DNA from 2 places in the Thalassobacillus sp. B23F22_16 genome. Region 1 is predicted to be linked to the other one. Evidence: a T-box and tRNA genes for the amino acid it is inferred to sense, from the RefSeq annotation. Region 1 holds a T-box; the other holds one or more tRNA genes.

Region 1 (16,050 bases):
CATCCATGGAGCACAGGACAAAGGGTTGAAGGTACCAGAGGATATCGAAGTATTTGGATTTGATAACACCCGTTTAGCTACAATGGTTCGTCCGACTCTTTCTACGGTCGTACAGCCAATGTATGATATTGGAGCGGTTGCGATGCGGTTATTGACAAAATATATGAACAAAGAAGAAGTGACCGAGCAAAATGTAGTACTTCCGCACCGAATTATTGAAAGAAACTCAACAAAGTAAATTGGATGTCGATATTAGGAGTAGAATATAACGCGTCAGTTAGGGAGAGAGAGTATGAAAAAGCGTGATATTTTAACTCCAGTTGGCATCACTCTAGGGACAATCATGATCATGTTTGGAATTTTGTCGAGTGGTGGGGCTTCTGGTTTCCAATCATTCATACAAATTTCTTCGATTGTGATTGTCCTTGGTGGTTTAATGGCAGCACTTATTATCAACTTTAATATCCGTGAACTTAAATTAACATATCGGGTGTTCAAGGAATCTTTTAATCAGAATGACTTGAACCTTCGCGAATTAATTACATTGTTCATTCGTTTATCCGATAGAGCACGCCGGGAAGGCTTGCTGGCATTAGAAACAGAATTGGAAGATGTAGAAGACCCTTTTATCAGAAAAGGCGTATTGCTGGCGGTAGATGGGATTGAACCCGAAGTTATTCAGGAAATTATGGAAGCAGAAATAACGGCTTTGGAAGAAAGGCATCAACGAGGGCGCTCTATTATTGAAAAAGCTGGAGAATATGCTCCGGCATGGGGCATGATTGGCACGTTGATCGGGCTGGTTTTGATGCTGAATAGTCTGACCGATCCCACAACGCTGGGTCCTAAGATGGCCGTCGCACTCCTGACCACTTTTTATGGTACAGTCATGGCAAATCTGGTATTTATCCCTATGGCAGGCAAGCTGGAAAATAAAACAGAGCAGGAGATCTTCCTAAAACAGATTATTATTGAAGGGGTCATAGGTGTCCAATCCGGTCAGAATCCGAAAATTTTAGAAGAAAAACTTAGTGCCTTCCTCTCAGATGAGGAGAAACAAGAAACGAAAGAGCAGGAAGAAGCGTTCATGGGGGAAGCGGCTAATGAAGTCTAGGAGACCCCTGAAGAAACGCGAAGAAAAGGGTGCACCGCGATGGATGGTGACATATTCTGATCTCATGACCTTGATTCTGGTTTTTTTCATTCTTTTATTTTCTATGTCACAGATTGACTTAGTTAAATTTGAGGCAATTTCCGAATCGTTTCGAAATCGGATGATTTTTGATTTTTTTCCTTCCCCCGTAGAGATGGATAATCCCACAGAAAGGACGGACCCGCTTGAAAGTGGGGAAGCGTCGAATGAATTTGAGAACCCAACCAATGAAATGAATGCCACCACCTATGATTCAGAGGCTGAAGAGGCAAATGATGAAAACGATTTGGACCAATTGGTTGAAGAAGTAGAAGCTTTCTTAGATAAAAACGAGCTAAATGAAGTGATTTCTGCCAATCGTACAGACCGCGGTGTGGTGCTGGTTCTTCAGGAACAACTGTTATTTGATTCCGGTGAAGCAAAAGTATTAGAGTCAGGAAAGCCTTTTTTGAGCAAAGTGGGTACGTTATTGACGAATATACCTAACGATATCACGGTGGAGGGTCACACCGACAATCGGCCGATTTCAACATTCAGGTATCCTTCAAATTGGGAATTATCTGGTGCAAGAGCAAGCAGTGTCATCCGATACATCGTAAGAGAGACTAGTCTGGATAGCGAGCGCTTTTCGGCCATCGCGTATGCAGATACACGTCCTGCTGTTCCTAATGATACACCTGAAAATTGGAGTAAGAATCGCCGTGTGGAAATCGTAATTTTAGAGGATACTTATAATAATGAACAAACTTCTTAATAATAAATGAATTAATAAATACCACCTCTCTCCAGGTGGTATTTATTAATTAGGGAGATAAATGGTTATATTTTTTCTGGTTATGGATGAATTGCAAAGCATTTGCTAAGACCTTTTTATTCTTTTCTGTGATTTCTGCTTTTCTTGGAATGGGTTTATAAAAGCCCTCCGGGTCATGCCACGTGGTTGGAAGGTCTACAGGTGACTTTTTTTGCCATTTTTCTATCCATTTAGCAGGGAGGTTACCTGTAAATGGCTGGCCGGTAGTCATAGTTTTCCAAATTTGTGCCCATGCCCTCGGGACGACTCTCCAAATGTCATAACCTCCTCCGCCCAGCGCTATCCACCGTCCTTCACAATGCTGGTGAGCTAATTCGTGTGCCAGCTTAGGTATCCGTTCATAGATTTGCATCGTTGAACATAAATGAGTCAATGGATCAAAATAGTGGGCATCTGCTCCGTTTTGAGTCACAATGACGTCAGGATTGAAATATTCCACAATTTCTTTGAATGCGGATTCATAAAGTTCCAGAAATGACTCATCTTCTGTAAAAGCATCAATAGGCAGGTTGAAGGAATATCCGTATCCTTCTTTTAATCCTCGTTCGGTTACATTCCCTGTGCCAGGAAACAGATAGCGACCTGTTTCATGAATGGAAAGTGTGCAAACGTTAGGATCATCATAAAATAACCATTGAACCCCATCCCCATGGTGTGCATCCGTGTCTACATAGAGGACTTTGTAGCCATACTTCTTTCGAATGTATTCAATGCCGACAGCTCCGTCATTATAGATACAAAATCCCGAAGCCTTCCGTTCAAAGCCATGGTGGAGACCGCCTCCAAGGTTGAGCGCATGTTCACATTCCCCTTCAAGTACTGCATCAATAGCAGTCAAGGTACTGCCGACTAGAAGAGAAGAAGCTTCATGCATGCCTTTGAACATAGGGGTATCCTCTGTGCCGATGCCAAATTCCATGCCTTCTTCTTCTGTAAGATTTCCTGTGCTTGCTTTTTTTACTGCCTCGATGTAGGTGGGACTATGTACCAGCGCTAACTCTTCTTCTGTAGCCGAGCGCGGGGAGAGAAGGTGTTCTGGTTGTATAGAATTTTCTAACTCCAACAGATCTTTTGTCATTTGCACGCGTAACTGGTTGAAGGGGTGGTCGTCACGAAATTTATATTGTGTAAAAGCATCGGAGTATACAAAAGCAGACTGGCACTTCATAATGACATCCCTGGCATGTTTGGCCATAACACTTCATACCCTGCTTCTTTTAAGTCTTCGATTGTCGGCATGGGGTTCATCGTCTGGATACGGAATACCAGTATTTTATATCTGGAATCCGGTTTATATGGGTAAATTAAAACAGAACTGATATTCACTTTTCTTTTCCCGAAAACCTGGGTAACCTTCGGAAGGATGCCGGGAATATTTTTTACTTTTATTTCTATTTGCGAACTTTGTACGTTCGTACCTGTCAGCTGAATCAATGTATAAAGCATATCCTTTTCGGTAATGATTCCTATCAGTCTTTCTTCCTTTGTTACTGGTACACAGGCAATTTCATGTTCATAAAAAATGCTTGCTACTTCTTCTACAAAGTCAAGCGGGTGAACTGTAATAACGGGGTGGGACATAATCGTCTGAATTTCATTTTCAAATTCTTCAGACTCTGACTCATCAAAAATGGAGGGACTTGCATCACGTACATCACGATCTGAAACAATGCCGATAACATAATTATTTTCATCCACAATAGGTAAATGACGGATATGATGCTCATTCAAAAGCTGCAATGCTTTTCCAATCGTTTCGGTCGGCTTCATAGTAATGACGTCTGTCTTCATGATTTCTTCTACTAGCATGGGGTTTACCTCCCTTGTGTACGTTGTCGGTGTCTATTTAAAAATCTTAGACGATCAAATTTTTCAACAGATGATTGCGGAACATTCTCGCCAATGCGCACCATTAAACAGTTCGCCGGATGGGAAACGATTTCGGGATCGTCTGTAGGAGCAGGTTTCAGCCCACCTGCAGCCATCATTTTCTCCATCACTTTCCGATAGTTCCAAATGCTTAACCCCGTTCCTTTGAGGTCCCAATGCCAATAATATTCAGTAGAGATGATGATATAGTTTTCCATAAATTCATCCATCATCGCTACTCTCAGCAAATGAGATCCTACTCTTGCCCCGCGGAAATCAGGAATAACTTCAATGGCTCCCAGCTCAATTAAATCTTCCATTTGAAACTCTGACCATCGTTCTAATGGATCAGGGTGTAAATAAGTTACATAGCCAGCGATGGTATTTTCATGTCTTGCAATGATAATACGCCCTTCTTCAAAATCTGCAATGCTTTTGACTGCTTCAAATTGCTTAGGGCCTGGTCGGAAAGCATTTAAGTCTGGATGAAATTCATAGTTGGAGAGTTCTTCTGAGGTTAGGGGACCTTCGATGACTAATGGACCTTTTTCCGTATCTAAGACCTTGGAATGATACGTCTTTACATGCTTCATTGATACACCACCTGCTATAAAGGTTATTATCACTGTTGATTTTCATTATACATGAAATCTATTTAAATTGAATCTATCAGCTGGATCTAACAAGTGAAATCTTTGCAAAAAAACCTCCTCTCAAAAAGAGAGGAGGATTATTAAAAGCCGTTTATTATCGGTTAAAATTTTGGCTCATGATAGGAAAGGGCGGATTATTCTTCTCCATCTTCGGATGGTGCTTCGGATTCTTCATCTGCCCCATCTTCAGCTGCATCATCCGTATCTTCTTCTGATTGCTGTTCATCTGTCTGTGATTCGGATGTATCGTCTGTAGATTCTTCTTCAGGTGCATTGTTATCTTCTTCGGCCGGTTCATCGGATGGTTCTTCTTCCGGCTCATCTGCAGGGGCATCGGCCGGTTCATTCGGTTCATCCGGTTCATTAGGCTGACCAGGTGAACCTACTTTGACAGCGGAAGACATGGACGATTCCATACCGAAGTAATCGACTGCCTTTACAGCATAAAAGCCATCAGAACCAGAAAAACCATATCTGGTGTCTGTGGTACTGCCAATGAGGCTGTATGACCCATTCTCTGAGGAAGCACGATACACACGATATCCCACAACATCATTGCTGGATGAAGCCGACCAGCTAACTGCAGAACTGTTCGCTGTCACGCCACCCGGTGCGGCAGGATTCTTACCGTCATTTTCAATTCCTTCTGATGCGTCAATGGAACTGCCGTCTGGTAAAGCTACCTTGCTCCATTTATCCGAAGAAGGGATTAAATGAGGTAAAATATCCGGTTTATCCAGGCCTCTTTCTTTTAAGAAATCTGGATTCAGCGTTACGCCTCCGCTGCTCTTATTAACGAATTCGCTTGGTGTACTTGGACCTGCGACAACCAGCTTATCTTTGACTTTGACAAAGTCGCCGCCGCCACTGGTTAAGCTGTCATCTTTCTTAGTTGGAGCATGGTCGGCATTGTAAATATCTTTTTCGACTAAACCAGCTTTCGAACATAAGTCGGAAGGTACCAGCCCGGAAGTGGCACAATAAGAGCGCTCTACGATCCCATCCGGCCGCTCGAAGCTTTTATTTGGTGCCGCCAGTTCAGGATTAACTTCCGATATTGCATTTACCACTCGCGCCCAAAGAGCTGTGTTCCGGCTGCTATAGCCATTACGGTCCAATTTGAGTTTATAGTCGTAGCCCATCCACATACTCACGGTGATATTCGGATTCGTGGCAACGAACCAGGTATCCGTATAATCATTGGATGTACCAGTTTTACCGGCCCAATCGACGCCTGGATTAGACAACTGTCCTTTAATACCGGAAGCTGTCCCATAATCGAGTACATCTCTCATCATATCAACCGTCAAATAAGCGGTCTGCGGGCTGAATACTTTTTCAGCTTTATTTTCATGTTCATATATCGGTTCGCCATTTTTATCGACAATTTTTTCTATCATGTAGCCATCAGCGAATTGGCCATTATTACCCAACGTTGCGAAAGCATTGGTATTTTCTTCAATGGTTACATCCTGTGCCCCGATAGCGGTTGCCTGGTAAGAGAAGGCTTCATCAGCAATGGTAGTGAAGCCCATTGCTTTTCCGTATTTCGCCATGTCCACGCTCTTGTTAGCTTCATTGAAAGCTTTGACAGCAGGTATGTTGTATGATTTAGCCAAAGCATATCTGATGGAAGTAAAGCCATGATACCCACCGGAATAGTTCCTCAGTTCTTGGTCGATTCCTACATATTTGAAGGGTACATCGGCAAAAACAGATCCAGGGTGTAATATGCCTTCCTCTATTCCTGGTGCATAAGCGATAAGTGGTTTCATGGTACTACCGGCTGATCGTCTGGCCTGGGTGGCGTGATTCAATTCTCCATGTTTGAAGAAGTCACGACCACCAATGAAGGCGAGTATCTTACCAGTCTTGTTTTCCATGATTACACTGCCGACTTGAACGGGTAGTGTGACATCAACCATATTGCCGTCCGCATCTTCCAATTGGGTGGTTTTATTGCGGCCATAGTTGTTATATTCATTTTTAACTTTCTGTACGACGTCATACATTTCTTTATCGATTGTTGTGTGAACTTTATATCCACCAGAGCGGAGTTCGCGTCTGGCATTCGCTTCATACTCTTCCCGGAGTTCTTCATCAGATTGTAAATCTTCCATTGTATGGCCGTCTTGTTTTGCTAGACTCCTAGCGAGAATTTCCTGGGCACGTTCTTCTACTTCAAATGTAAGCCATGGATAATCATTAATAGAAGAAGGTTCTGGATCAGCCAGGTTTGATTTAATATCATACTCAAGCGCTTCTTCATATTCTTCCTCGGTTATATAGCCGCCCTCCAGCATTCTGGAGAGCACTTCCCGCATTCGGCTGAGTCCTGGTTCGATATTTTCTTTTTGCTGTCCTCCATTAGTAAAGGGAGAATAGTAAGTAGGACTTTGTGGAAGGCCGGCAATAAAAGCAGCTTGAGGAAGTGTGAGATCTTTAGCATCGACATTAAAAATCCCTTGTGCAGCTGTCTGGATACCTGCAATATTTCTTCCATTCGCATCACGTCCGAACGGGACGATGTTTAAGTATGCTTCTAAAATTTCATCTTTTTCGAAGAAGCGTTCTAAACGTAGAGCAAGCAGGATTTCTTTGGCTTTACGTTCAAAAGAAACCTCATTTGTCAGAATCTGATTCTTGATGATTTGCTGCGTCAAAGTACTTCCCCCGGTTTTTATGGAGGCATTGGTTACTTCCTGTGCCACAGCTCTCATAATTGCTTTTGGTACTACTCCGTCATGTTCATTGAAGTTTGCATCTTCTGTCGCAATAATGGCATTCTTCAAATAAGGGGCAACTTCATCGAGGGTCACTTCTTCTCTGTGTAAATCTGACCGAATTTTACCTAAATATTTATTATCTGCAAAATATAGTTCTGAGGTAGAAGCGTAATTATACACATCCTGGCTCATTTCCTCTTTGCTCATGACCTTTTCGTCTTTTACGAGTGAGGCAAAATAACCAGCTCCAGCACCTCCGGCAAAAAACAAACCGATAATACCGAGCACAATGAAAAATAAGATGATGTTCCACGTAACATCATAAGTAATACGGCTAGACTTTTGGAGTTTTCCACTTCGCCAAAATTCCAGCAGTTTTTCTTTATTTATACCTTTTTTGGGGTAATTAGACATAATAAGACCTCCTAAAAAATCCATTTTATATTATAACACATCCTGCCAATGTCAGGAATGCACGAATGGAATTAAGGATTGCTTTTTTGGCAGGTCTATGTTAAAAATATTATTAAGTTAAATAGCAAGAGCAATGAATGATTGCAGTAACAAGAGGATCACTGTATTCAGAGAGCCGGCGGCTGCTGCGAGCCGGTACAAATTCACCTTGTGAAATACGATCTGGAGCTTTCTTCTGATTAAACAGAAGACGGTTTTAACCGAGCCGTTATCGATACAAGTGGCACAGGAGTGTGCAACAAGGGTGGTACCGCGACAAATCTCGTCCCTTTTTTCTGCTGGGCGGGTTTTTTTATTTGTCCGGAAATATATGCATGGTGGTAATCAATTGGAGGAGTGAGGATATGGACATTCTACAAGATTTAGAAGAGCGTGGATTAATCAATCAAGTGACAGATGAAGAAGGTTTGAAAAAGCATTTAGCAGAAAATCAGGTGACACTATACTGTGGATTTGATCCGACAGCAGATAGTCTGCATATCGGTCATCTGCTTCCGATACTGATGTTAAAAAGGTTCCAGCGTGCCGGGCACCGTCCGATCGCCCTTGTGGGTGGCGGAACGGGGATGATCGGGGATCCGAGCGGACGTTCCACCGAGAGACAGCTGAATGAAGCGCACGTAGTAGAAGGTTACAGTGAAAGCATTAAAAAGCAGCTTGCCAAGCTGTTGAATTTTGATGAAGGCGATAATGCAGCAGTCGCGCGTAATAACTACGAATGGTTGTCATCCATTAATATCATTGAGTTTTTGAGAGATACGGGCAAGCATTTTGGAATCAACTACATGCTCGCTAAGGATTCAGTGGAATCCAGAATTGAGCATGGGATTTCTTATACAGAGTTCAGTTACATGATTTTACAATCTCTGGACTTTTACAACTTGTACCAGAAAGAGAACTGTACGCTTCAAATTGGTGGAAGCGACCAGTGGGGTAACATTACAGCTGGGCTGGAATTCATTCGTCGCCGTGCAGCAGGAGAAGAAGAAGTGAAGGCATACGGCATGACGGTCCCATTGGTGACAAAGGCTGACGGCAGCAAGTTCGGAAAGACAGCAGGAGGAGCAATCTGGCTCGACAGTGAGAAAACTTCCCCTTATGAATTTTACCAATTCTGGATTAACACAGATGACCGAGATGTCATTAAGTTCTTGAAATCTTTCACATTCCTGGAGATGGCTGAAATAGCAGCTCTTGAAAAAGAATTGCAGGAGCAGCCGGAAAAGCGGGCCGCCCAGCGCAGGCTGGCAGAAGAAATGACGGAGATGGTGCATAGCAAGGAAGCACTGGAACAGGCGCAGCGAATTACCGAAGCACTGTTCAGCGGGGATATCAAATCATTGTCTGGTGAAGAAATTGAACAAGGATTCAAAGATGTTCCTACACACGTGGCAGACAACAAAGAACTCGGTTTGGTAGAACTGCTAGTAGAAGCGGGTATCGCTTCATCAAAAAGACAGGCGCGTGAAGATATCAAAAATGGAGCCATTTATATCAATGGGGAACGCCAGCAGGAGCTTGGATATACCCTCCGGGAAGAAGATCGTATCGAAGGAAGATTCACGATCATTCGCCGTGGCAAAAAGAAATACTTCATGATTCGCTTTCAATAAATCATTCAAAACCTGTGGCATAGACCACAGGTTTTTGCTTTTTGATAGGGACGCTCATTTATTACAGAATTACGCACCTTTATCTGTCATATAAAAAAAGCCATCCGAAAACTCGGATGGCTTTTTTGGAAGCATATTAACGAGAGTAGAACTCAACGATAAGCGCTTCGTTGATTTCAGAAGGAAGTTCAGCGCGTTCAGGAAGACGGCTGTAAGTACCTTCCATTTTCTCAGCATCGAAAGTAAGGTATTCAGGAACAAAGTTGTTCACTTCAACCGCTTCTTTAACGATGTCAAGGTTTTGTGACTTTTCGCGAAGGCCGATAACTTGACCAGGCTTCACGCGGTAAGATGGAATATCAACACGTCCACCATCGACAGTCACATGGCCGTGGTTTACCAATTGGCGAGCTTGACGGCGAGTACGAGCCAAGCCAGCACGGTAAACAAGGTTATCCAAACGGGATTCCAGTAAGATCATGAAGTTCTCACCGTGGATACCTTTCATGTTACCTGCTTCTTCGAATAGGCGACGGAATTGACGTTCCGTTAGTCCAAACATAAAGCGAAGCTTCTGCTTCTCTTGTAGTTGAAGACCGTATTCTGAAAGTTTTTTACGTTGGTTTGGACCATGTTGTCCTGGAGCGTAAGGGCGCTTGTCAAGCTCCTTACCTGTTCCGCTTAAAGAAATGCCAAGGCGACGTGACTTTTTCCAAGTCGGACCTGTATAGCGTGCCATAGGTATTTCCTCCTTTTTATTTTATTTGCATAAAATAAGAACAGTGTGTCCCACACACGATGCTCATTTTGTTTTCATGCACCATCGCTCCAGCAGCAGAGAGTTACACGATGCACCTCACCTGGAGGAACAAAATGATGACAACGCAGGTTCACATAGGCTGCCATTTATTTTACACAAAGGCTATTATAGGCTTTACACATAAAGAAGTCAAGGAAGAATTGAAATTTGATAGACTCTATCACTAGATGTACTGTTCCAGCATCCGGGCGAATTTTTCCAGATAGATTTGATCTGTTTCATCGAAGCGAGATTTTGATGGGCTGTCGATATCCAGTACACCGAACAATTCCTTGTTTTTAAAAAGAGGAACGACTATTTCTGACTGGCTGGCAGCATCACAGGCAATATGCCCAGGGAAAGCATGGACATCCTCCACAAGCTGGGTTTGTTTATCTGCTACAGCTGTTCCGCACACACCTTTGCCGGAAGGAATGCGTACGCAAGCCGGCAGTCCCTGGAATGGTCCCAGCACAAGTTCTCCTTCTTTCCAAATATAAAAGCCAACCCAGTTAACATCATTTAAAAACTGGTTTAATAGGGCGGAAGCATTTGAGAGGTTGGCGATCTGATCGCTTTCTCCTTCCAATAAAGCAGCAAGCTGCTTAATCAATAGCTGATAGTTTTCTTCGCGGGTACCATTATAATGCATAGTTTGGAACATAAGATTACCTCCAGTACATATTCGATATTTTTCGAGCCTGCAGGTGCAGGAATTGACGAACGTTTTTTACAGGATTCTTGGTGAATAACGGCGAATTTTTAATCTAATAAGAGAGGAGCTGATGTCCTGATGAAAAAGACCACGACCAGACAAAAAGTGATGGATGTCGCTTGCCGGCAGTTTTTCCTAAAAGGATACCATGGTACCTCCGTCAGGGATATTGCTGGTGAGGCCGCTGTGAATGTTTCTTTGATCAGTTATTATTTCACCAATAAGCAGGGCCTGCTTGAAACGTTGATCATTGATTATTATGAGGATTATATCGGTCTGGTCGAGCAGCAGGCTGATGCGATGGATGAATTAGACCCGATTGATCGTCTTTGCCGTTTAATTGAAGTAATTCTACATTACAAGCAGGATCGTCATCAACTGACATGTCTTATCCAACGGGAGCTGTCTCTTGACAACCAGTTTGTACGTGAAATGCTGGTAACCTACTTGTCTAAAGAAAATCATTTGCTATATGGTTTATTCCAGCAAGTAGTAGCCCCGGTGGTGAGAGAAAAACGGGACGCCCGGTTTTTATTTCTTCAATTTAAAGGCATGCTTCAGGCCCCTTATGCTATGCCGCATGATTGGAAGGATTTTGTGACATTCGACCAATCCCATAGCTATTTTGCTCAACAATATAGCCGTACGGTTCAAAAGTGGGTACAAATGCTTTGTAATCAGCCGGTTGTCAGTGTGTGATCGATTCGGTCAAAGCCTTGGCCGATTCCTTTGCTTTTATGAGCATCAGATCCATAGATAAGCTCGATTCCTGCCTGATACGCTTGTCTGGCGATACGCTGCGGAGGATAACTCTCCAGGCAGGCGGGCTTAAAATACCCTGCAGCGTTGTAGTCCAGCTGATAACGGCCCTGCTTAACTTTTTCCAACAACGCAGATATAGGAGCATCCCAGTCTGCGGGAGATGGAAAATGGTGATGGAATTTGCGCACGAGCGTCATATGACCGATTCTGGCAGGCTTGTACGGCCCAAGGTCTGCCTTTATTGATTTTTCCAACGTTCGAAAGTAGGCATGGTAAACTTTTTCGAGCGAGCCGAAGTCATCGATTGCTCCTTGGAAAGCTGATTCACTAAAGTCAATGCAATGATAGTGGACTGGCCCTTTCAGAAAATGGACAGAAAGTATACTGTCATCTAATCTGCTGCCATATTTGGAAAGAAAATCACTGGTTTCCTGCTCGTAGCCTTCAATGTAATCGACTTCCAGCCCAATAAGAATGTCAATATCCCTTTGATATTCTTTTTTTATTTGTTCAATATCCTGGATATAGCGCTCCAGTAATCGGAGATCCATGCCACTGTCTTTATCAGGCACAGGATCAAGGAAAGATGGTGGCAGTGGTGCATGTTCTGTAAAGGTCATCGAGTGGTATCCTTGCTTCAAAGCCTCTTCTACGTAGGCTTTTAATGGATCGGAAGTGCCGTGTGGACAATAAGGAGTATGAATATGGCCGTCAATTTTCATCGAAATTCCCCTTTTGTGTAGAAAAAAATGTCATATTGTTAATTATTTTGAAATATTTTAGCCAAAATGATTGTTCTCATGGTATCATAATTACAACAATTTATCATTTTGGAGCCTATTTTCCCCTATTGGAAGGTGTCATCTGTTAGGAGGCTGTTTATGGAGTACGTGATCGGGATTATTGTATTGATTATCGGCTTAATCATATATGGATTAATTAGCCGTAAGAAGTTGTATGATCAAGTCGATCGACTGGAAAATTGGAAAATGGATATTATGAATCGGCAAGTGACCGAGGAGCTTTCTAAAGTAAAGAACCTTAACCTCTCGGGTGAAACTCAGGAAAAATTCGACGGTTGGCGAGGACGCTGGGATCGTATTCTTACCCAGGAATTGCCGGACTTAGAAGAAGATTTGTTTGATGTGGAAGAAGCTGCTGACCGTTACCGTTTCCGGAAAGCAAAACAGAAGATTCAAGAGACGGAACAAAAACTGGAAACGATAGAAGCGGACATCAAAAAGATTTTTAAAGAGCTTGAGCAGCTCCTTGAATCGGAACAGTCAAGCCGAGAGGAAGTAGAACAGGTACAACCTGTATTGAAAGAGCTGAAGAAAGAGTTAATGCAGAATCGCCATAAATATGGTAAAGCCTATCGTGCATTGGATAAAGAAGTAAGTGAGATTCAGCAATCCCTCGATGAATACAAGAAGTTGACCGAGCAAGGAGATTATATGGAAGCCAATGAGCTTGTCCAAACGTTAAAGGTTAACTTGGCAGACCTTCAGGAGCGAATTACCGCATTGCCGCTGTTGTATAAAAAATGCCGGCAGGAAGTTCCTAGCCAGCTTGACGAAATCCTTGCAGGTATGGCAGAGATGAAAGAAGAGGGGTACCGTCTGAGCCACCTTGGTTTTGAAAAAGAAATACATACTCACCGGGAGACATTGGCTGCGTGCGTGTCCACGATGGAAGATGGAAGCCTTGATGGCGTCGAAGATACTGTGAAAGAAATGGAAGCCCGTATTCAGGAAATTTATCAGTTGCTTGAAAAAGAAGCGATTGCCAGGAATACTATTGAAAAACAATTTGAGCCATACCAGGAAGTGCTGGAAGAATCCGAACAGATTCTACTTGCCACAAAACATGAAGTGCAAGAGCTGCAGCGTACCTACCATTTTGAAGATAAGGATATGGAAAAGCAGCTGCTGCTCGAGAAATGGATGGTTAAAATTAAAAAGCAATTCATGGATTTTCAAAAGAAAATGGAAGATGACACGACTTCTTATAGCGAGCTGCAAGAACAACTTAAGGATTGTCAACAGCAGCTGGAAGAACTGCAGGCTGAACATAAAGCGTTCAGTGAAAGCATTAGAGCTTTGCGGCAGGACGAAAATGAAGCAAAGCAGAAACTGGTAGCTATGCAGCAATCGTTACAGGATATAAACAGAAAGCTCAGCAAGAGTAATCTGCCTGGCATACCCGAGGAGCTTGCGGAGGAACTGAAGCGGGGCCATGAAGAGCTCGAAAGAGTTTTTATAAGTCTGGAAGAGCAGCCGCTTGAAATGACCAAGGTCAACAATACATTAGATGAGGCCTCTGAAAAAATCGGCCAGGTAACTGAAGCTGCAAGCCGGACAATGGATCAGGCTCTTCTGGCCGAACAGGTGATTCAATACGGGAACCGTTATCGCAGTCAATATCCATTGGTTGCAGCCAGGCTGTCTGAAGCCGAACGTGAATTCCGTTCGTTCAATTATGAGACTTCATTTGCACTGGCTTCTGAAGCTATAAAAGAAGTAGACCCAGACCTGATGAACCGATTGGAATCACGTGATGACGTATTAGTGTAAGATGGAAACGGTGGACATCCGTTTTGGATTAGACTTTAGACTTCCTTCCTGCTGAAATGAATAGTATTCCAGATAAATACAGGAATCATCAATTCTATGATGGTTCCTGTATTGTTTATTTTTAACATAAGGTATGATAATATATGAGACTGCAAAATAACGCCAAAGGGGAAATCCCGATGATTTATTTAGATAATAGTGCTACGACGAAACCGTATCCAGAAGTAGTCGATACCTTCCAAAAAGTAGCGGAACAATATTATGCCAATCCTTCTTCCATCCATAGCTTTGGCAGTGAAGCTGAACGTTTATTGCTTCAATCCAAAAAGCAGGCTGCCCAGCTGCTTAAAATAGCAGCTGAAGAAGTTATTTTTACATCAGGTGGCACGGAAGGGAACAATATAGCTATCAAGGGAATTGCATTGGAGCACCAAAATCGAGGGAAGCATATCATTACCAGTCAAATTGAACATCCTTCCGTCCTGGAAGCATGTGCTTCTTTAGAAAAGCTGGGCTTTGAAGTAACCTATCTACCTGTGACGGAAGCAGGAGAAGTGCGCTTGGAAGATGTGAAGGAGAGTATCCGTCAAGATACCATCTTGCTTTCACTCATGTCTGTAAATAATGAGCTGGGGACTATCCAGCCGATTTATGAAATAGGGCAAGTCGTGAAACTACATCCAAAGTTGTTTTTCCACGTGGATCACGTACAGGGACTGGGTAAATTAGAACTTGATTTTTACGAGTGCGGAATCGACTTATGTACCATGTCCGGTCACAAGATTCACGGGTTGAATGGTACAGGTGCTTTATTTATAAAAAAAGGGACCAGGCTATTTCCTCTTCATCATGGAGGGGGACAGGAAGGGGCATACCGTGCTGGTACAGAAAACCTGCCTGGTATTGTTTCTTTTGTGAAAGCTTTGCGCTTAATTTTGGAAAAAAAGCAGACAGAACTTTCCACCTTGAAGAATTTGAATCGCCGACTCCGGGAAGGGTTAGCACAAAATAGATTTGTGATCATCAACTCCCCTAAGGACGCTGCACCGCATATAGTTAATGTTTCTGTTCCGGGTTTTAAACCGGAAGTGGTGATTCATGCACTTGGAGAAAAAAATATCTTTATCTCTACGATGTCAGCATGTTCCTCCAAACGAGCCGATGAAAGTGCGGTACTGGCAGCCTGTCGCCTAAGAGAAGACAGGACGACAAGTGCATTGAGAATCAGTTTGTCTTATTATACGACACAAAAGGAAATTGATATATTTGTCTCGGAATTAGCTAACGTTTTAACCGAATTAAATAAAGTAATGGGGTAGATAAAATGGAATTTGATCAAATAATGGTGCGGTATGGCGAGATGGCACTTAAAGGGAAAAACCGTCATAAATTCGAGCAAAAACTGCAAAGCAATCTGGTGCATAAACTGAAAAGGTTTCCTCTTGCCAAGCTGAAAAAAACGAGAGATCGTATGTATATCCTTTTGAATGGGGAAGATCCATATGAGGTAATGCAGACATGTCAGGAAGTCTTTGGCATTCAGAGTTTAAGTTTTGCCCTTCGTACCGAGCAAGATGAGGAAAAAATCAAGGAGGCAGCATTATTTGCTTTTCATGACGCTAAGCATGCCAGTACCTTCAAAATTTCTGCCAAGCGAACCGATAAGACATTTCCGATCAAGTCTCAGGAAATGAATCAAATGCTAGGGGCGCATATCCTGAAAAATACGTCAGATGTTACAGTTGATGTTCACCGCCCGGATGTTGAAATAGTGGTGGAAATACGTCAGGATGCTGTCTATGTAACCTCGAAGAAATACCAAGGTGCTGGCGGACTTCCTGTCGGTACAACAGGGAAAACTTTATTGCTCTTGTCTGGCGGAATTGACAGCCCTGTTGC
Region 2 (17,074 bases), on a different contig from region 1:
GGAAAGCATATTATTTCGTCGCAAGCCGAACACTCCTCCGTTCACCACGCGTTGGAAATGATCGAGAAAGAGGGTTTTGAGGTTACGAAAATCCCATTTACCAAAGATGGTTTTGTCGATATGGATGACTTAGAAAAAGCTATCCGAAAAGATACGGTGCTCGTAACTGTCCAAATGATGAACGGGGAAATCGGTACATTTCAGCCAATAGAAGAAATCTCTTCTATTTGCCGGAAAAATGGGATTTATTTTCATAGCGATTGTGTCCAGGCATTGGGAAAACTCGATATGAAAGCCTACACCCCCCTCCTCGATAGTTTTTCCCTATCAAGCCATAAGATCTATGGTCCTAAGGGTGCCGGAGCTGTTTACCTTTCCCCTTCTGTACCACTACCATCTGAGGTAAGGTACGGGTCCCACGAAAAGGGAATACGGTCAGGTACTGTAAACCTCCCGGGAGTTGCCGCCTTTACAGCCGCTTCGCAGGAAAATATCCATCAGTTATGTAAACACCAGGAACACTTCCGACATTTGAGAAACCTATTCAGACACACTCTATTGCCTGTACAGGACCGAATTAAAATCGTCGGGAAAACGGCAGCCGAATCGACGATCATAGGAATGCTGGTACCGGGAATGGAGGGGCAATGGACCATGCTTGAAGCCAACCGCAGGGGCTGTGCCATCTCCACAGGAAGCGCCTGCTCAATTCATCAGCAAACTCCTTCGAAAACTTTACTAGCCATGGGGTATTCAGAGGAAGAGGCGAAAACATTTATCCGTATTTCATTTGGTAAACATACCACCGCTGACGATGTAACAGCCTTGGGAGGTTGCCTGAAGGAAGTGATCGACGCCCACCACTATGTCACAAGGGTAAAAGTCTGAATAGATGCCCTCTTTCTGCTAGAATGATAGTAATTGAATCAGAAAGGAGCATCCTGATGATTACTGTTCAAGATATTCATGCAGCTAAGGCAGCTATTTCCGAGATCATCCATACAACTCCCATTCTGCAATCCGAACAACTATCCAGACTGTGTAATAACCAGATTTTTCTAAAGTCCGAACATCTACAAAAAACAGGTTCTTTTAAAATCCGGGGCGCTACTAATAAAGTAAAGCATGCCGTGCAGGAAGGGGCAAAAACTATCACAGCCGCTTCTTCCGGAAACCACGGACAGGCAGTTGCTTACATCGCCAATCAACTCGGTGTTCCTGCTACCATCGTCGTGCCGACAGATGCCAGTCAATGCAAAGTGGAAGCCATCCAGGCTTATAAAGGAAAAATTGAAACATGCGGAACCACGTCAGCCGAACGGATTCCCAGAGCAAAACAGCTCGCCGAAGAGCAGACAGGTGTTTATATCCCTCCTTACGACGACCCTTATACCATGGCGGGTCAGGGGACTGTCGGACTGGAGATTTTAGAGCAAGTAAAAGATGCAGACGCCATAGTGGTACCAGTGGGCGGCGGAGGCCTCATATCAGGAATTTTAACGGCTATCAAAGAAACCAACCCAGGCATCAAAGTCTACGGAGCAGAGCCGAAAATCGCTAATGACACGTACCTGTCGCTAAACAATAATAAAATTACAGCCATTCCAGCCACCAGCACGATTGCTGACGGTCTGCGTACTTCACAGCCTGGTGATTTAACCTTTCCGGTACTGCAAAAGTACCTCGATGACCTTGTTTTAGTTTCAGAAGACGAAATCCGTTTCGCTTTCAGCTTTGTGATGGAACGGATGAAGCAGCTGATTGAACCCTCGAGCGCTGTTGCAATCGCCGCACTGACCAACAGCATACTGCCATTGGAAAACAAAAAAGTAGTGACCGTCGTTTCAGGCGGCAATGTAGATATAAGCAGAATAGGGGAACTGATCGTTCCTACTAATCACCAATGAAAATGCCCCCAGTTACTAATTGTAACTGGGGGCATTTTGATAGCACACATTTTATTTTTCAATAGACTCATCAAATAGATCTGTCATTTTAGCTACGTGTTCGTATGTGAACTCAAAGGCCATCCTGATCTCACCGTATCCTGGCTGATAAACATAACCTTGAACCTCATAGCTTCCTTCATTTTCTCTAACTTTTGTGAGGTGGAAGTAACGCTGGATGTACTGCGCCATTTCTTCCAATTTCCTATTGCGGACTTTGATCCATTGATCCCTTAGTTCCTCTGTCGGAAAATCCGATTCCTTTAGCATGTGTACACTCCTTTTGAGAGTTATTTATTCCACTGTAACACTTTTGGCAAGGTTACGTGGCTTATCTACGTCACAATCACGGTGAAGCGCTGCGTAATAAGAAATCAACTGTAATGGAAGGACAGAAACAATCGGTGTCAGCAGCTCATGTACTTTCGGCAGTACGAAGCTGTCGCCGTCTTTTTCCAGACCTTTCATACTGATTACGCAAGCATTTGCTCCACGAGCAATGACTTCCTGTACATTGCCGCGGATCGAGTCATTGACGCTTTCCTGAGTAGCAAGGGCGATGACTGGTGTTCCTTCTTCGATCAATGCAATGGTACCATGCTTCAACTCACCGCCGGCAAAACCTTCTGCCTGGATGTAAGAAATCTCTTTCAGCTTCAAGGCCCCTTCCACACCAACATAGTAATCGATGCTGCGGCCGATAAAGAAGCAGTTGCGTGTAGTTGCTAAGAAGTCACGAGCCAAGTCCTCAAATACTTCTTTCTGGTCAGCTAAGGCTTCCATAGCATTCGCTACGATGGCGAGTTCCTGCATTGGATCGAATTCAAGCTCGATGCCTTTCGCTTTTGCTGTATCTACAGCTAAGATAGCCAAAACAGCCATTTGAGCTGTGTAGGCTTTGGTAGAAGCTACTGCGATTTCTGGTCCTGCATGCAAATGCAAGGTGTAATCTGCTTCACGAGAAAGGGTGGACCCTGGCACATTCGTAATCGTCAATGCCGGATGTCCTAATTGCTTTGTCTGGACCAGTACGGCACGGCTGTCTGCCGTTTCCCCACTTTGAGAAATATAGACGAAGAGCGGCTTCTCTGACAACAATGGCATGTTGTAGGAGAATTCACTTGCTACGTGTACTTCTACAGGGATTTTGGCAAACTTTTCGATGAATTGCTTCCCGATCAATCCTGCATGGTAACTAGTACCTGCAGCGATGATATAAATACGGTCACAATCCTTCATCGCCTGGCGTACATCCGGGTCCAGTTTGATTTCATTGTCTTCATTTTGATATTCCTGGATGATTCGACGGAGCACTAACGGCTGTTCGTCAATTTCTTTCAGCATAAAGTGAGGGTAGGTCCCCTTTTCAATATCTGACTCATTCAGTTCAGCTGTAAAAGGCTCACGCTCTTCAACCTTAGAACCATCAAGCTTCAGGATTTCGACAGAGTCACGGCGCAACAGGACAGTTTCTTTATCCATCAATTCAAGAAATTGATCTGTCACTTGAAGCATTGCCATGGAGTCACTGGCAACGACATTGAAGCCGTCTCCCAATCCTACAAGAAGCGGACTCTTGTTTTTTGCGATATAAATCGTATCCTCATCTTCTGCATCAATTAAAGCAATCGCATAAGAGCCTTTCAACAGTTCTACAGCTTTACGGAATGCAGCCGCTACGTCCTTCATTTCATTATACAGTACTTCAATCAACTGTACGATAATTTCTGTATCGGTCTGACTCTTTAATTCCATATCCCCAAGGTATTCCTTGCGTACTTCCAGATAGTTTTCAATGACACCATTATGAACGATGGTAAAACGCCCGGATGTACTTTGATGCGGATGAGCATTTTCCTGGCTTGGCGGTCCATGTGTCGCCCAGCGCGTATGGCCGATTCCAAGCGTTGCCTTTACGTTATCGTCAACGGCCTCACGAAGCTGTGCAATCCTTCCCTTAACTTTTGCAATGTACGCATCTTCATCATTCAACGTTGCGATACCTGCTGAGTCATAACCACGGTATTCCAGCTTTTCCAGCCCTTTTAATAAAATCTCTTTCGAATCATCATATCCAATATATCCTACAATTCCACACATGTCGGTATTTCCTCCTTAAATCTCCTCAGAAGGGGCAGAGACCGGCACCCGTGAGGGGCAGCGTTCTGCCCCTTTCTCGTGTTTACTATGATTGGTCTGCACTTTATTCAGCTTTGTTGTCCGAAAGAGTCGCCTCTTTGTTTTAAAAGCTGAACAGACGGTTGAAGTGCAACAACCGGGAGGCATCCGCCGAAAGCTCGATGAACCTCCTCCTCGTCAACTATTTTCATGCCGAACGAAAATAGTCCTGGCGCTTTAAATGATTGTTCTTGAAAAACTATCCTCCTTATCTTCCTTGAATGCACCCCTACTCCATTACCTTAGTAAGCCATCTTTAAACCTGCAGGCAAAAAAGCAAGGCTACTAACCATTTTACTCGAGAAAGATTTTAAAGGTCAATCATTATTTTTTCACCTTTACACAAATGACTTCCCATTGTAACAATCTTATAAACTCGACTATAACAAAATATGCGCAGCCAGCTGTGATGTGCCGGCTGCGCATTCTGAAACATTACTCCGTCATACCCAATTCTTCTTGTACAACTTCCACTACTTGATCAACATAATTCTCGCAATCTTCTTCTGTTGGTGCTTCTACCATGATGCGTACAAGTGGTTCCGTACCGGAAGGACGTACAAGAACACGTCCTTGCGTTCCCATCTCTTCTTCTACTGCTTTAATTGTATCCTGAATACGAGGGTGGGTCTGAACCGCAGCTTTATCGGTTACTTTCACATTTTTCAAGACCTGTGGGAATTTCTTCATTTCAGCAGCAAGTTCCGATAACGGCTTGCCTGTATCTTTCATGACATTGATGAGCTGCAATGCACTAAGCATTCCATCCCCTGTCGTATTGTAATCTAAGAAGATGATATGACCGGATTGCTCTCCGCCCAGGTTGTAGCCGCCCTGTCTCATTTCTTCCATTACATATCGGTCGCCTACCGCTGTTTTATCGCTCTTCATCCCATTAGCTTCTATCGCTTTATAGAAACCAAGGTTGCTCATAACCGTAGAGACGACGGTAGAATGATTCAACATGCCGGAATTGTTCATATGCTTCCCGCATATGTACATGATATGGTCTCCGTCAACAATATTACCTTTTTCGTCCACAGCAATCAGTCGATCTCCATCACCATCAAATGCAAGTCCGATATCGGCTCCTTTATCAAGAACAAGCTTCCTGACTGCCTCAGGATGCGTGGACCCTACGCCATCGTTGATGTTCAATCCATCCGGAGATGAACCGATAGAAGAAATATCCGCTTCCAGATCAGCAAACATATGGGATGCAAGTGCGGAAGTGGCGCCGTGAGCACAATCTAATGCAAGATGAAGACCATCGAAGTCATGATCGACCGTCTGTTTCAGATATTGCATATAGCGTTGAGCTCCTTCGAAATAATCGTTTACCTGACCCAGGTCTCCTCCCGTCGGACGAGGAAGGTCATCGCTATCTTTATCGAGTAATCCCTCAATTTCTTCTTCCTGCTCATCGGAAAGTTTGAAACCATCCGGTCCAAAGAATTTAATTCCGTTATCTTCCACCGGGTTGTGGGAAGCAGAAATCATGACACCTGCTTCAGCACCAAGCGCTTTCGTCAAATAGGCTACTCCTGGTGTAGAAATGACACCGACCCTCATGACCTCGGCTCCGATTGAGAGCAGACCAGCTGTTAAAGCTCCCTCCAGCATATGGCAGGAAATCCTCGTATCCCGACCTATCAGAACTTTTGGTCTTTCTACTCCTTTTGTTACTGCATAACCGCCGAATCGTCCTAATTTAAAAGCAAGTTCCGGAGTCAAATCTTTATTTGCTACTCCTCTGACTCCATCTGTACCAAAATATTTTCCCATGATGTCTAATCTCTCCTTCATTCGTTACAAACATTCTATTTTTATCCGATTCGTATCATTGCATTGGGGTCGTTCAGCTCATATGCTGCATTATCCGGCCCGGTTATTTCAATAGGCACTTCGTGCTCCCCAGCCTCTAAACCGGACACATCAATTTCTGCCTGAAAATCTTCCGCTTGTAAATTTTCAATGTCTTCTTCTTTACCAAGAACAGTCAATGATATTTGTTGATCTTCCGGATCCAGAAAACTTACGGACCCTTCTTCAGGAGGGTTTGCTACCCCAATTTCTATTGAGTCGATTACTTGTTCAGACTGATCTTCAGATTCCATCACTTCAATGTCCACTTCTATTGTTTCAGGTTCTACTTTTCGGATACCATCAGGTACTGGTACCTCCACTTCCTGGGTTCCCGATTCAGATAAATCCGTGGTGTCTACATTGATGTTAGCGATTCGGCCAATTTGACTGATTGCCTCCAATGGCCCGTAGATTGTTACCTCCTCCACCTCCGGGGTAACGGATTGGATGGCATAGCCTTCTGCCGGCTCTCCTTCCGCTTGAACCTCTATCGGTACCTGTTTACTTGGTACATCTATAGGCACAGTAACGTCCACCACATTCGGTTCTACCAGCACGTCCAATTCATTTCCTTGCATATCATATACTTTTACAGGAGCCTGGGCGTTTTCTATCGTCTCCGTAGTGTCCCGCACATCGACCATCGCCTTCACAAGCGCTACACTATCCACAAGTTCTTTTCCGCCGGTAATGGTCACTTTCCCAGGAGTAATTTTGGCATCACCGATTTCATAATTTTCCACCAGTTCCTGGTCATTGATCAGGTCCACCCCAACATCAAACTCACGCTCCACTTTTTCCTCAATGGTGACCTGAACGGTTCTAGGTTCAATATTGACGTGAAGTCGATTGGAAATACCACTATGCTGGACATTCACCGTATGAACTCCTGGACCATAACCTTCTAAGTTTACATAGACTTCAAAATTTTTCTGTCTAACTAGTGGTGTCATTACGCTGTTCGGGCCCTCCAATGTCATCGAAACATTTTGAGGCGCTCCACTGACTGTATACTTATCATCATCATAGACCAAGTCCAATGGAATGTTATTCAACACTTCAAATTCACTCGACCCATCATTAATCAATAATGCATCGCTTTGAGAGTTATCATCCAGGTTGACAGTCGTCCACAACAAGACAGCAAGCAATAACGAAATGACACGAATAAACCAGGGGCTGTTAAACCATTTATCCATCTTTCTTCCCCCTCCAGTTCCATGTCTTCACAGGAGCTTTGGTCGGTACATTCAATTCTTTATGAAGGATTTCACTCAGCTTTTCCTGACTCAATTCTCGATGTAACTCTCCATTTTTAGTGCATGATATGTTTCCTGTTTCTTCAGATACAATGATCGTCAGCGCATCAGTTACTTCACTGATTCCCATAGCTGCCCGATGCCGTGTACCCAATTCCTTGGAGATGAATGGACTTTCCGACAATGGCAGGTAGCATGCAGCAGCGACAATTTCATCGCCACGTATGATTACTGCGCCATCGTGTAAAGGGGTATTGGGAATGAAGATATTTGTCAGCAACTCGCTCGTCAACCGGCCTTCGATATTGATTCCGGTTTCCACATAATCTCCCATCCCTGTCTCTCTTTCAATCGTAATCAATGCACCAATCCGGCGCTTAGCCATATAGTTACAAGATTTTATGATGGCCTGGATGGATTTTTCCACCCCTTGATCCTCAGAAGTCGTTCTGCTGAAAAAGCTGCCGCGCCCTAACTGTTCTAACGCACGTCTGAACTCAGGCTGGAAAAGAATGATGATTGCAAGAAAACCCCAGGTAATTGCCTGTGAAGTCAGCCACCTTAAGGTAGTCAGCCCGAATAAGTTGCTAAACAGCCATATCGCCAGGACAACGAATATCCCTTTTAACAGCTGGACTGCCTTCGTTCCCCTGATCAACATGATCAATTTATATACAACAAACCAGACGAGGGCGATATCAATAGCTATAAGTAAGTAATCCAATAAGTCTAGTCCCCCATCAAGCATGCCTACACTTCCTTTTATAAGTAATTACAAGATAAAAACAAAGTACATATAATTATAGCATACTTACCTGTCACAGTGATAATGCTCTCCCATGCCACGCTCATAAAAAGACAGAATCGTCGCACACCTTTAAACCCTTAGTACCACTTATACTTGATCTCTTAACGCTAGAAAAAAAGACTGCCCTGCCTGACAGTCTTTCTCATTATTACTCCTTAGCCAGAGAAAATACACTTTCCCATGTATTTTTGATATGATACCACACCCACTCAAACACTTGGTTCACTTCATTGACTTCCCCGCTGACATAAGCCATATATTTCTCTCCATCGAGAGGGGAATCTTCCCTGCTGTCCTGCTTTAAGAGATCGCCGTTTATAATGGTGACATCTCCATTAACTGCTCCCTCAATTCGTAAATCCCCATTTCGAACGACCAGATCACCGTTAACCGTCACATCTTCCGGTACGATGACCACCTGGTTTTTTATTACTAAGTTTTCTTGTTTAGAAACCGTCACCTGCTGATCTTCTGTCCATGCAGAAAAAATACCGCCGAACATCATCAGGAAAAACACCGCCGCAGCCGTAAAGAACGGATGGTTTCTGAACCACTTCGTATAATGATTACGTTTCTTCTGCTTTGGAAGATTAGCCATCACGTTTGAGGTGAAGTCCTGGGGTGCCGATATGGGACTTGAACTCTTCACCAGACTGATTGTCCGTTTCAGCTCATGAAAGTGGGTCTGGCACTCCTGGCATGCCTGGAGGTGCATGCGCAATTTCTTTTCTTCCGCTTGCGTTAAATGGTCGTCTAAATATTTATGCATTAAAGCGATAGCTTCTTCTTTACAATTCATTCCCTCTCACTCCTTTACACGTGGCGAAGCCTTTTTCGCAACGTTTCCCTCCCCCGGTGAATCCGGGTTTTCACGGTACCTACAGGAATTTCCAACACATCTGCTATTTCCTGCAGGGACAGTTCATCTAAAAACCTTAGTACAATTACACTACGGTATTTAGGAGGTAATGCTAATATCTCTTTGTGAATATAAGTCTGTAATTCCAGACTTTCCACTTCTTCTTCGGGCAAAGCTTGATCTGCCGCTATTTGGGAGTACATGCTCAATCCTTCCGTCCCCTTTACTTCCGCATCCAGAAAATAATCCGGTTTCTTTTTACGTATGCGGTCGATGGTAAGGTTGGTAGCAATTCGATAGAGCCAGGTTGAAAACTTCCTCCGTTCATCAAAGCGGTCAATGTTGGTATAGGCCCGAATAAAGGCTTCCTGTGCAAGATCCTCTGCTTCATGAGCGTTTCCTATCATACGGAAACAAATTTGATACACTTTATTTTGATAAAAAGAAACTACATCTTCAAATGCAGCCTGATTTCCTTTTTTTATTTGTTTGATTTTCTCTTTTATCACGGTTTCCATTCTTTTATACCTCCGCTAAACTTGCGGTATTACCTGTACGAATGAGCAGCTCGTAAGGTTTCAAAAAATATCTAAGAAAATTTCCCCGTTTAAAGTTTAACATTTTTCATAGCAGGGTATGGACATTCAAATAAAAAAATAATTACATTTATATTATTGGAGGGCGTCATGGAACAAAAAAAGTTGATTTTAGTGGAAATTGAAAGATGCAGAAAAGAAATGAATGATTTGAGCAAACATTTAGATTTATCTTCCGAAGAGGTAGTAAGTATAAGCAGACAATTAGATGAATTGCTTAACCAATTTGAAAAAGCGAGATAATAATAACAGCAACCTATCCTTAAAGATAAGCTGCTGTTATTTTTTTACTTTAAATTTAACTTTGTTAAAATACTAAAGTGTAAGAAAATCTAAGGCTTTCGCCATAAGTACTTAGCCAAGTTTTTCTAATCGCTTTATAATAATTTCTCCCCGAATAAAGAGCCCATCAGACCTACAGCCACACTTGCTGTCTTATTTTTTTCGTCAAGAATCGGATTTACTTCAACAAATTCAGCCGAAGTCACCAGACCAGACTCATGCAGCATTTCCATAGCTAAGTGACTCTCCCGATAGCTCAATCCACCCATGACAGGCGTTCCTACTCCTGGAGCAGTATCCGGATCTAAACCATCCAGATCCAGACTCAAATGAAGCCCATCGGTACGATCTTTCAAGTATTCGATGGTTTCCTGCATCACAGCGGACATGCCAAGCCGGTCGACTTCATGCATTGTAAAAACCTTTATTCCTTTTTCTTTAATCAGCTCTCGCTCCCCTGCATCCAAAGAACGTGCACCAATAATGACGATGTTCTCTGGCTTCACTTTCGGCTGGTAACCATGGATGTTGACCAGCCTCTGGTGGCCAATACCCAGACTGACGGCAAGCGGCATTCCATGAATGTTGCCAGACGGCGATGTTTCATTGTTATTCAAATCACCATGAGCATCATACCAAATGACACCGAGATTTTCATAATGCTTAGACACACCCGCAAGTGTTCCTATTGCAATACTATGGTCACCGCCAAGAATAAGCGGGAAACTTCCCTCTTCGATTATGTCATCTACTTGTTGTGCGAGCTTTTCGTTACCTTCCATCACTTCATTCAAGTTGCGTAGGTTATCAACAAGTTCCTTTTGTTCACCCTTCTGCTGCGCAATTTCAACATTGCCCAGGTCTTCGATCGCAAGCTCCAACTTTTCTAACCGCTCGAGAACCCCTGCATAGCGAATCGCGCTCGGTCCCATATCTACGCCGCGTCGGTTTTGTCCCAGATCCATCGGTACTCCCAAAATCGATAGCTTCTTCATCATTTCATCCTCCTTCTTCTACTCTCCATTATTGTAGACGCTTTCAGACAAATGACTCAACCGGACATGATTGTGTATATATATACGGTAGCTCTCGCAGCTACTCGTCTCGCGCACAGGTATGTATGACGCTTGTAATAAACGAAAAAAAGCTGACATGGTAGTAGCATGTCAGCTTTTTTCTCGTCTGAATTTATGAAGTCGCTAGTAATGGTACAAGAAATGGTGGAGCCTAGCGGGATCGAACCGCTGACCTCCTGCGTGCAAAGCAGGCGCTCTCCCAGCTGAGCTAAGGCCCCGATGTAAGAAGTTTATTCGACGTAGCCAAAAATCGTATTTATGCAGCACTTCCAGTACACGATCAATCTTTAGCAAGGATGTTTACTCGACGTAGCAAAAGATTACATGGAGCGGGAGACGGGATTCGAACCCGCGACCCCCACCTTGGCAAGGTGGTGTTCTACCACTGAACTACTCCCGCTTAACAGTGATACAAGTGAGCCATGAAGGATTCGAACCTTCGACCCTCTGATTAAAAGTCAGATGCTCTACCAACTGAGCTAATGGCTCATTATTTAATGAAATATTACAACCTAATTGAGTAATGTGCTCGTCTCGTTGCTAGCTTATTCGGTGAAGCATACGCTCCTCGCAAAGCCTACGATGATGTAGTTCAAGGAAGTTTACGGCTTCTCTACCAACTGAGCTAATGGCTCATTAATAAAAATGGCTGGCCCAGCTGGATTCGAACCAGCGCATGACGGAATCAAAATCCGCTGCCTTACCGCTTGGCTATGGGCCATTAAAAAAATAGTACAAGTAATAAGTACTATTTGCTTTTTTTATAAAGTTAATTCATAGGAAAATGAAATAAATGGTGGAGGGAGTAGGACTCGAACCTACGAACCCGATGGGAGCGGATTTACAGTCCGCCGCGTTTGGCCAACTTCGCTATCCCTCCAAGAAAGTCACTTAAGAATTATAACAGAAAAACCTTTTATAATTCAACAGTTTTCTACAAGAAATTATTGGTGTTTCTAAAGGAAAATAATCAACGGTGCCCTTACAGGACTACTATTGTTTTCCAGCAAGAAGTCTATTCGACGTTGTAGGAAAACATTCAATGGTGCCGGCCAGAGGACTTGAACCCCCAACCTACTGATTACAAGTCAGTTGCTCTACCAATTGAGCTAGACCGGCAAATTTCAATGGTGGAGGATGCAGGGTTCGAACCTGCGACCCCTTGCTTGTAAGGCAAGTGCTCTCCCAGCTGAGCTAATCCTCCAAAGTGGTGACCCGTACGGGATTCGAACCCGTGTTACCGCCGTGAAAGGGCGGTGTCTTAACCACTTGACCAACGGGCCATTGAAGCAGTTGACAGCCTTTTGAAAGGTTGTCCTCTCAAACTGACAAATATTATTATATACAGCCGCTTAGTACTTTGTAAAGAGAAATTTTAATTTTTTTTCTTATTGCTTTCTCTCCCCACATTCTATTGAAAAAAGGTGCCCTTGAAACTCCAATCATCTACATTGAAATTAGCCTCTATTACTGTCTCATATATGACTTTGAATTCTCTCTTAACATGGACTTTGTCTCGTTTATTTTTAAATTCGTCTCTCATAATTTCGATATTGTCTCTCAATAGTTAAAAATTTGCTCTATTCTAATGTACTTGTCTCAAATATAGGACGCTTGTCTCGCTTATTGATAAAAAATAAGCAAAAAAGTAATCGCCGGGATCATCAAAAAAAGAGCTGCCCCGATCTGGGGCAGCTCCTTCACACCTTATTCTTCTGTGTTAATATACAGTTTTCCTTCTGCAGCTTCCTCAGCCACATTACCATAATCATCGGCAGCTTTTACAACAATCTCGGCACCTTCTGCTACTAGGTTAGAGGTTGCTGTCCAGTAGCCAACATAATGCCCTTCTTCCGTCTCCATCATTGGCAGCTCTGTAGCCTGATCAGAGAAGTTAGTAAGTGGCATTCTGATATAGAAAGTTGCGTCAAGTCCAGGATCGGCATCAAACTCGATCTTGACAGACTCACCAGCCTGCATATACTTATCTTCTGTTGGTTGTAGATTTTCAATATCAGTTGCATTAAATTTAGCATCCACAGTGACTGACTCTTCCGCACTGTTACCCGCTAAATCTGTTGCAATGACTACTATTTCGTTTTCACCTTCTGATAGCATGATGCGTTTGGAGTATGCACCGTCCTCATCCACATCAGCAGTTTGACCATTTACTTCGACGCGATCAAGATTTTCTTCTTCTACTTGACCTGCAACTGTAATGACTTCTTTATTTGTTTTATCGCCATTTGTTGGAGTGTCAATTGTCAAGACAGGGTTGTCTTGATCCAATGTCACTACTACAGGTGCAGATGGTTCAGTGGAACCGTTATCCATGGAAGATATCGCTGTCAGCTCATTTTCTCCTGTGTCCAGGGTGATATCAACAGCAAAACTTCCATCTTCAGTAGCTTCTGTAGTGCCTGCCTCCTCACCATCGTTGTAGACAGTGACTGTTGTCGTTGGTGCAGCACTACCTTCTACTGTAATGGATTCCTGATTGGTATAGGACCCATCAGCTGGAGATTCAATTACAGGAGCCTCCGCCGCATAATCGACTAGTGCTCTAATCATGTAATTGCCTTCCGCTTCTGGAGATTTGCTCCAGCTGCCGCCTACAAGCTGCCAGCTGCGGTCAGCATAGTCTCCATCTTCATCCGTAGCCAGACCAGGCGTATTAGGATTAGGATGGGTTTGAATATAAACCATATAGAAATCTCCATTAGCAACTATTCCTTTATCGGAGAGGTCTACATGAGTCCATTCCCCATTCCTTAACGCCTCTGCATCATATGGACCACCAATTTTTTCACCTGGTGCCCCATCTGTTCCTGTAGCATCATAAACTTCTACCTGGAACTCATTGCCGCCCGGTACTGGCCATTCCTCTGTCCAGAAGCGGAACAGTCCACCAGTAACCATAGCGGACTCCTGTCCTTCTTCCAGGGTCATTTTAACAGCCCAGCCATTACCAGCATCATAGAATGCACGAGCGTTTTCGGCAGTACCGTCATCATATCCGATTTCACCTGGATAACCGATGAATGGTGCCAATTCTACTTCCACTGTGTTGGTAGCACCACCCTCGATGGTAACAGGGACATCTTCGCCATGATAGGACGGAGCCATCACTCTTAAAGTATAATCGCCTTCATAAGCTTCTAGAGTGAATGTGCCATCTTCTCCTGTTTCAACGGGGGCTACTGCGGCATCTTCGATAAGCATCAAGGTAGCGCCCTCGATTGGTTCACCAGTCTGTTCGTTTGTTACGGTGCCTTCCAGTGTACCTGTCGCAATAGGATTCAGCGTGAAGTTAGCACTTACTGATCCGTCTTCTGGAACAGATACGGATTGCTCACTTGGATGGAAACCATAAGCATCCGCCACAACCGTAAAGTCACCTGCAGCATGCATTAATCGGTAACTTCCATCGGCAGGATTCGTACTGACCGATCGATCAGATTCTACCACGCTAACCGTTGCATCCAGAGGTAATACGTTTGGCTGTTTTTCTTTTTTCTTGCCTTTTTCACCTTTAAATTGCGGTGTTTGGAAATTTGTGAATTCACCTGGCAGCAGCTTTTTAGCATTAACAGGCTTTTTCATCTTCTTTGACCCTTTATCTTGAAAACCAAGGTCAGCTTGCGTGATCATATTTCTAGAATTATTCTTCTTTGTAGTCTTTTTCCCTTTTTTAACGGCAGCTGTTGCACCTGAGGATTCATCCGTCAAAACTACATCATCGATGAACCAGCCTTCTCTTGTGACAAGGAAATCACTTTCGACATGGAAACCGATGAAAACATTCTGACCGGCATAGTCAGATAGATCAACTTCTGACTCTGTCCAATCACTGGTAGTGCCATTGTACTCAGCCAGCTGCTCCCAATTTTCCATATCTGTAGAAACAACTACGTGACCGTAATCGTAATTATTTTCTAAGTTGTGCCAGGTTTGGAACTGAAGGAATGTGTCCTCTTCAGGAATCTCAACCGGCGGCATTACCAATGTCATATCAGAATAATTATCGTAATCACCAGTCAAGTTGGTTCCATATACCTTCTCACCGGATGCAGCACCTTCCGGACCATCTTCAGGCGTACCCCATTGCCAGCTGTTATTTTCACCGAATGATAACCAGCCGGTTGGAACAGTTTCAAAATCTTGTTCATACCCGACAGTAATGGCATCTTTGATGGCAACTTCAAATACATCCGTTTCTACTTCATTACCTCCAAAGTCAGTTACCAGCCATTTATAATTCAACTGACTGCCATTCATAATGTCGCCTTCCAGAACGGCCTGGTAGGTTCCTTCCAAGTAGTCTCCACCTACCAAGTCAGCTTCTACCGTCTCCCAAGGACCTTGGCCGTCAATACGGTATGACAATTCTACAGATCCTACACTGATATTGTCAGTAACTTCAGCTATCAATGGAAGCGGTACACCTTCATAGGTTTCTGATGGCGCGTCATGCTCGATAGCAGGAGCTTCATCATCTTCCCCTTCTTCATATACATGTCCCTTGATTTCGCCAATACCGCTGACGACTGCTGATACGGCAGTATAAGCATTCACAATACCATGGCCATAACCTTCATTTGGATCTTCAGGATATTGGTCATTAGTAGTTGTATCTGCTGTTTCAAGCATCAACTCTTCCAGGTCATCTACTGACAAAGAGTTATCTGCCTGTAATAGCAATGCAGCTGTACCCGCTACGTGAGGGCCAGCCATTGATGTTCCATTCCATCCGCCTTCATAGCCGCCGCCCGGAACAGAAGAGCGAACGTTGGCCCCGGGTGCTGAAATATCCGGCTTGATTTCTCCATCATATGGCGATGGACCTCTGGAAGAAAAGCTGGCCAAGCCGTCAGTAGCAGTAGTTGCACCTACTGCAATAGATTCCGGATAGTTGGATGGTGCGGCAATTGTTCCATCACCAGGTCCATCGTTACCAGCAGAGAATACTGGTACAATACCAGACTCACGCCAGTTTTGAACCATCGGGCGATACCACTCATCAAGCCCGGGACCGCCGCCCCATGAGTTGTTAACAACATCAGGCGCCTGCTCAGGATGAGGGTTACCATCGTCATCTTTTGGAGCTAATATCCATTCACCAGCTTCTAAAAGATCGACATCTGTGCCGCCAGCTGCAGTAAATGCTTTAACACCAATCCATTTTGATCCAGGTGCCACACCTACCTGGTTGGAACCATCTTCTTCAGCACCTACCATGGTCCCCATAGTGTGGGTACCGTGACCCTGGTCATCGTAAGGAGTGCCTTGTCCTGCAGTAGCATCGAACCAATTGAATTCATGATCGGCAGTATCAGGGTTTGCCGGATCAAATCCACGGTATTTATCCATTAATGCAGGGTGGTCCCACTCTACCCCTGTATCAATGTTAGCCACCACAACACCTGAACCATCGATTCCAGTTTCAGACCATACTTGCGGGGCTCCAACACGGTCGATGTTCCATTCCGTATTATTGGTTTCTGCTTTGTCAGTCGCTTTAGTAAGAGAAGCTTTCGTTTCTTCAGCTGCTCCTTCTACCTGAGGATTTAACTTCCGTGTACGGTTAGGAAGAATCTTTTCTACATCAGGTAAAGAAGCTATCTTTTTCATGACTTCTTCATTACTAGTAACCGCCATTGCGTTTACGATATAATAAGAATGAAACGAGGAGACACTGCCTTGTTTTTCAGCTTCGGTCAGCAGCTTCTTCAATTGCTGCTGCGTTTCGATAGCAGTCGAACGAAGTTCTGTCACAACTGCAGATGCCTTAACTCGTTTCATTTGCTGCGCTGTAAGAGAAGCCTTACTATCCTCTGCCTTGGATAACGCTTCTTGCACAGCTTTTTTGGTGTCACCCTGCTCTTTCATTTTAACAAGGTAAGTAACTTCCTTCTGATCAGCAAACAAATCAATCAGGTCTTGATTCACCTTATTATTCACTTGTTGTTTATTATCTTTAATGGATACACTTGGGGAATTCTCAGCTGCGGCACTGGTGTAATTGAAGAAAGGTACGATCAAGGCTAGAACTAAAATTAGACTGAGCCATTTTATAAATCTTTTCTTGCTATGGGTGCCCAATACAAAACCCCTCTCTATTATTTTTCATTCCAAAAAAGACTTACTTTTTACCCACTACCCCCCCTTTTTTGTTATTTAAATTTTCCGACATCTCATAGGTGT

Evidence for each region. The T-box of region 1 lies ahead of tyrS (tyrosine--tRNA ligase). A T-box ahead of a tRNA ligase gene usually reads a tRNA of that ligase, here a tRNA-Tyr.
Region 2: it has a tRNA-Tyr gene. The T-box ahead of tyrS (tyrosine--tRNA ligase) is inferred to sense a tRNA for this amino acid. The anticodon was not compared.

Annotation. Positions count from the first base shown of each region.
Region 1 is NZ_JBIEKD010000037.1:1,315-17,364, reverse strand. Features, by position in the region: gene ccpA (catabolite control protein A) at 1-238, shown strand, start outside; gene motP (flagellar motor protein MotP) at 293-1,114, shown strand; gene motS (flagellar motor protein MotS) at 1,104-1,907, shown strand; gene ACGTNI_RS18780 (acetoin utilization protein AcuC) at 1,957-3,135, opposite strand; gene ACGTNI_RS18775 (acetoin utilization AcuB family protein) at 3,132-3,776, opposite strand; gene ACGTNI_RS18770 (GNAT family N-acetyltransferase) at 3,782-4,429, opposite strand; gene ACGTNI_RS18765 (transglycosylase domain-containing protein) at 4,624-7,629, opposite strand; T-box leader at 7,754-7,962, shown strand; gene tyrS (tyrosine--tRNA ligase) at 8,034-9,302, shown strand; gene rpsD (30S ribosomal protein S4) at 9,439-10,041, opposite strand; gene msrC (free L-methionine (R)-S-oxide reductase MsrC) at 10,286-10,765, opposite strand; gene refZ (forespore capture DNA-binding protein RefZ) at 10,895-11,515, shown strand; gene hisJ (histidinol-phosphatase HisJ) at 11,494-12,300, opposite strand; gene ezrA (septation ring formation regulator EzrA) at 12,460-14,151, shown strand; gene ACGTNI_RS18730 (cysteine desulfurase family protein) at 14,331-15,470, shown strand; gene thiI (tRNA uracil 4-sulfurtransferase ThiI) at 15,476-16,050, shown strand, end outside.
Region 2 is NZ_JBIEKD010000012.1:107,019-124,092, forward strand. Features, by position in the region: gene ACGTNI_RS11275 (IscS subfamily cysteine desulfurase) at 1-888, shown strand, start outside; gene ACGTNI_RS11280 (threonine ammonia-lyase) at 945-1,907, shown strand; gene ACGTNI_RS11285 (hypothetical protein) at 1,959-2,216, opposite strand; gene glmS (glutamine--fructose-6-phosphate transaminase (isomerizing)) at 2,241-4,046, opposite strand; gene glmM (phosphoglucosamine mutase) at 4,560-5,909, opposite strand; gene ACGTNI_RS11300 (CdaR family protein) at 5,951-7,189, opposite strand; gene cdaA (diadenylate cyclase CdaA) at 7,182-7,997, opposite strand; gene ACGTNI_RS11310 (zf-HC2 domain-containing protein) at 8,206-8,856, opposite strand; gene sigW (RNA polymerase sigma factor SigW) at 8,871-9,434, opposite strand; gene ACGTNI_RS11320 (aspartyl-phosphate phosphatase Spo0E family protein) at 9,603-9,755, shown strand; gene rocF (arginase) at 9,890-10,792, opposite strand; tRNA gene ACGTNI_RS11330 (tRNA-Ala) at 11,013-11,088, opposite strand; tRNA gene ACGTNI_RS11335 (tRNA-Gly) at 11,196-11,270, opposite strand; tRNA gene ACGTNI_RS11340 (tRNA-Lys) at 11,287-11,359, opposite strand; tRNA gene ACGTNI_RS11345 (tRNA-Gln) at 11,517-11,591, opposite strand; tRNA gene ACGTNI_RS11350 (tRNA-Tyr) at 11,665-11,750, opposite strand; tRNA gene ACGTNI_RS11355 (tRNA-Thr) at 11,914-11,989, opposite strand; tRNA gene ACGTNI_RS11360 (tRNA-Val) at 11,999-12,074, opposite strand; tRNA gene ACGTNI_RS11365 (tRNA-Glu) at 12,079-12,153, opposite strand; gene ACGTNI_RS11370 (S8 family serine peptidase) at 12,578-16,972, opposite strand.